2 regions of the Butyribacter sp. genome follow, and region 1 is predicted to be linked to the other one. Evidence: predicted binding sites of a transcription regulator. Region 1 holds the regulator's gene; the other holds the start of a gene.
The links. The regulator HrcA, encoded in region 1, represses chaperone genes, less so after heat shock. The targets are predictions, from matches to a motif close to TGTTAGCACTCNNNNNNNNNGAGTGCTAACA.
Positions count from the first base shown of each region.

Region 1 (2,212 bases):
TTCAAAAGCAGTGAGCATCTGTTTGTAAACCATTTCTACGCCTTTAACAAAAGGTGCATCTTTTTCTTCCTCAGGAACTCCCTGTAATCCTCTCTCAAAGTTATCCATGACCGGAAGAATTTTTTCAATCACACTCTTTGCTCCGACTTCAAACATCTGGCTCTTTTCTTTTTCTGAACGCTTACGGAAATTTTCAAACTCAGCAAGCTGTCTCACCCTCATATCTTCAAGTTCTTTAACTTTCTCTTCAAGCTTTTCAACTGCCTTGTCTTTTTTTCTTCCAAACTTCTTTTCTTTCTTTGGTGTTTCTTCACCGGAAGTTTCCTCTTTTTTATCTTCTGCTGTTTCTGTTGTTTCTTCTACAGCATCATCAACACTATTTTCATCTTTTACTTCTTCAATATCTATGTCTTTTTTTATATCTTTATTGTCTGCTGCCAATTTCCTGCCACCTCTCTTATTTATTTGTCCTTGAATATATCATCAAGTTCAGACATTAGCGACTGCAATGTACTTACAACCTTATCATAATCCATTCGTTTTGGTCCTACAATGCCAATTTTTCCATATACACCTTCGTGTATTTTATATGTCGCCGTAACAACTGAACAATCTTTCATGGTATCTACTTTTGTTTCATTTCCGATATAAACCTGAATGTCATGAGTATCACTTGAACCCGATTTCTTAGAATCACTTTCACCTGCTTTTGATTCTGCCGTATCAAGCCAGTCACCTATAATATTTTTTTCCTCAAAGGCATTTAATATCTCTGTTGCACTTGCCTTATCCGAAAGTTCAGGATATTTTAAAATGTTTGTAGCACCACTCGTATAAATTTCTAAATCATCATCTTCAGTAAGTGCCTTACCGATAACTTCCAAAACCGAATCGATAACTTCCGTATAGCTGCCAACCTGTTCTTTTATCTTTCTGATAATAGCCAAGTTCATCTCGGTAACATCAAGACCGTTTAATGTGGTATTTAAAATAAAGTTTAACTTTACCATCATCTCCTGGTCTATCGAACCCTCGACTTTTACTATTTCATTTTTAACTACATTGTTGTCAAGAACTATGACTGCCAGAATGCTGTCTGCATCAACCTGTGTAAGCTGGATAAACTTAACTTTCTTCGACTCATATCTCGGTCCCGAAACAAGTGTCGCATAATTTGTATTGTTTGCAAGAAGCTTAGCTACCTGTTTAAGTAATACATCTATCTTTCCCGCTTTTTGTTCAAGTTCATCTTTCAGATTCATAACTTCACTTGTCTTATCATCAAGCATCGTATCTACATAAAGACGATAACCTTTGTCAGAAGGAATTCTGCCTGCTGATGTATGAGGCTGTATGATATATCCCATCTCTTCAAGATCAGACATCTCATTTCGGATAGTCGCTGAACTTAGATTCAAGTCTGTATCTTTTGAAATCGTTCTTGAACCAACCGGCTCTCCGGTTTCAAGATAAGTTCTGATAATCGTTTGAAGTATCTTTAACTTTCTATCATCTAACTCCACTTAACCACTCCCTTCTGTTTCTCTGTTAGCACTCTTTGTGGTGGAGTGCTAACATCTATAAAGTAAGATAGCACGCATATAAAATCTTGTCAAGGATATTTTGAAACTTTTTTATTTTTTTTGCAACTTAATACTGAAGTCTTACCAAATAAGTCGATATAATAGATATAATGATGCAGTATTGCGAAAATTGCATGGCAATGAAGCAATCCGTGGCATTGGTTGGTAATAATAATATTAAAAAAACGAGGAAAAATATGGACAATAATACAAATAGAATAAATTCACTAAATGCAAACAGATTAAACAGCCAGACATCAAACGGACGTGCACAGTCCAGGACCTCCACATCACGCGGCGGAAACGCCGGCACACAAAGTTCAGGTTCCGTATCACGCACTCCCGGCGGAAACAGTGACTATGGCGTTGCCAGAAGTGCAACCCAGCTCAGAGTGGGTGACATTGTAAAAGGTGAGATTTCTGACCTAAGGGGCAACGAGATAACTGTCACTCTTGATAACAATACCATATTAAAAGGATATATAGAAGACAGCTCAAAGCTTTCAATCGGACAAACTGCAGCCTTTTCGCTCAGCAGTCCAAATCCCGGTCAGATTTTGCTCTCCCCTGTCAAAAACAGCTACTCTGATACGGAATTAAATCTTATAAACAAAGCCCTTGAAGAAGCG
Region 1 is NZ_DBLYGC010000016.1:15,634-17,845, reverse strand. It holds gene grpE (nucleotide exchange factor GrpE) at 1-441, opposite strand, end outside; gene hrcA (heat-inducible transcriptional repressor HrcA) at 462-1,523, opposite strand; gene fliK (flagellar hook-length control protein FliK) at 1,781-2,212, shown strand, end outside.

Region 2 (2,212 bases), on a different contig from region 1:
ATAAAAATATAGTGAGAATATCAGGAAAAGCGGTTACAAAAGATTATTCGATAGAAAGATTTATATACGATTTTTTTGTTTCGTTTATAGATGAAGATTTACTTTTCCTGCAGAAGATAGAGCACAAGATAACAGAGATTGAAGAGGATATCATGAAAGAGCAGTCTGATAAATTCAATATAGGTCTTTTGAGATTAAAAAAGATAATAGCGAGATTTTATCATTATTATACACAGCTTGCGGAAACAGGGGATGAACTTGCCGGAAATGAAGAGGAATTTTTTTCGGATGATATTGTGGAACTTTTTAAAATGTATTCTGAAAAGATGACAAGACTTGCACAGGAAACACAGATACTAAGAGAATATGCGATGCAGGTTCAGGATGTGTACCAGTCTGAGATAGAGATACACCAGAATGATGTAATGAAGATGCTCACGATAGTAACAACAATTTTTCTGCCATTGACACTGATAGCAGGGTGGTATGGAATGAATTTTTCATATATGCCGGAGCTTAAAATGAAATATGCCTATCCGTTTGTTATAGGAATCAGTGTGCTGATAGTTGTTGTGAGTCTGATTGTATTTAAAAGAAAAAAATATTGGTAGTGTGTCATAAATAAAATGGAATTTAATTGATACAAGTTCACAAAAAGTTCACAAAAATTATTAGCACTCACTATTGACGAGTGCTAATAGAAGTGGTATAACATAATCAGCAACAGAGAAACAAACAATATTAAAAAATAAATAAGATTTTATTTACTGTTGCATCACAGATGCGGACAGTAATAGATTTTTGGAAGGAGCGATTGATTATGTTAATGCCTAGTATTTTTGCAAATGATTTAATGGATGGATTTTTTGATGCACCTGAAAGAAATTATAAAAAGAGTTATTATAATAGCGGATTGATGAAAACAGATATAAAGGAAAACAAAGATGGTTTTGAAGTTATCATGGATTTGCCGGGATTTAAGAAAGAGGATATAAAGGCTGAATTAAAAGACGGATATCTTACAGTTACGGCAGAAACGTCTAAGGATGATAAAACATCTAAGGATGATAAAACATCTAAGGATGATACAAGCAGATATATATGCAGAGAGAGATTTTATTCTACATGCAGCAGAAACTTTTATGTAGGTAAAGAACTGACACAGGAAGATATAAAAGCAAAATTTGAGAATGGAGTTCTTACATTGAATGTGCCTAAGAAAGAAGCATTACCACAGAGAGAAGAGGAAAGATATATTTCAATCCTGTAACAGACAGTGGATAAATACATTTAAAACTGCCAAAAACGGTTTTTAGTATTATATTTTAATTTGTACTATCATATATCAGATAAAGATGATGGAGGGAGCGGTGAAAAATCGCTCCTTTTTCAAAATGCAGCGTAAAGGACAGCGCAGGAAAGGGGGAGGTTGTTATGGCTGTGAAGCAGGATTACTATAAGGTGCTTGGAATTGATAGGAACGCTGATGATAAGACAATAAAAAAAGCATATCGTAAGATGGCAAAGAAGTATCATCCCGACATGAATCCCGGTGACGCAGCAGCTGAGCAAAAGTTTAAGGAAATTACAGAAGCTTATAATGTACTTAGTGATTCTGAAAAGAAGAAACTTTATGATCAGTTTGGTCATGCCGCATTTGAAGAAGGATTTTCGCCGGGAGACGGGGAGTCCTATGATGGACCTTATGGAACACACAGAGAGTATCATTTCACTGGAGATGCATCGGATATTTTTGGAGATATATTTGGAGACCTGTTTAATGACGGTCACTTTAGTGGTCATGGAAGTTTTGGAGGTTTTGGTGGCCACGATGGTTTTGGGCAAAGTGGTGGAGCTGGCGGTCGCAGCAGCTTTGATGAGGACGGACATTTTGGAGAACATGGTGGATTTTCGGGAACACATTTTTACAGCACAGGAGGTCGGGAGCCGGAGTTTGGTTATGATATGAGAGGCGATGATACAGAGGCTGACATAGGAGTAACATTTGATGAGGCTGTGTTTGGATGTGACAAGGTGATTACTTTGCGTAATGGCAGGACAGGAAAAGAGCAGTCATTAAAAGTTCATATACCGGCGGGAATTGACGACGGAAACAGTATCAGGCTCAAAGGAAAGGGTCATCCGGGTATGGGAAAAGCAGAGGCCGGAGATTTATTTCTCAGGGTTAAAGTAGGTGAGAAACCGGGCTATG
Region 2 is NZ_DBLYGC010000002.1:80,894-83,105, forward strand. It holds gene ACZLXV_RS01315 (magnesium transporter CorA family protein) at 1-611, shown strand, start outside; gene ACZLXV_RS01320 (Hsp20/alpha crystallin family protein) at 821-1,270, shown strand; gene ACZLXV_RS01325 (DnaJ C-terminal domain-containing protein) at 1,435-2,212, shown strand, end outside.
Region 2: the regulator HrcA is predicted to act here: its motif matches at 670-700, upstream of ACZLXV_RS01320 (Hsp20/alpha crystallin family protein).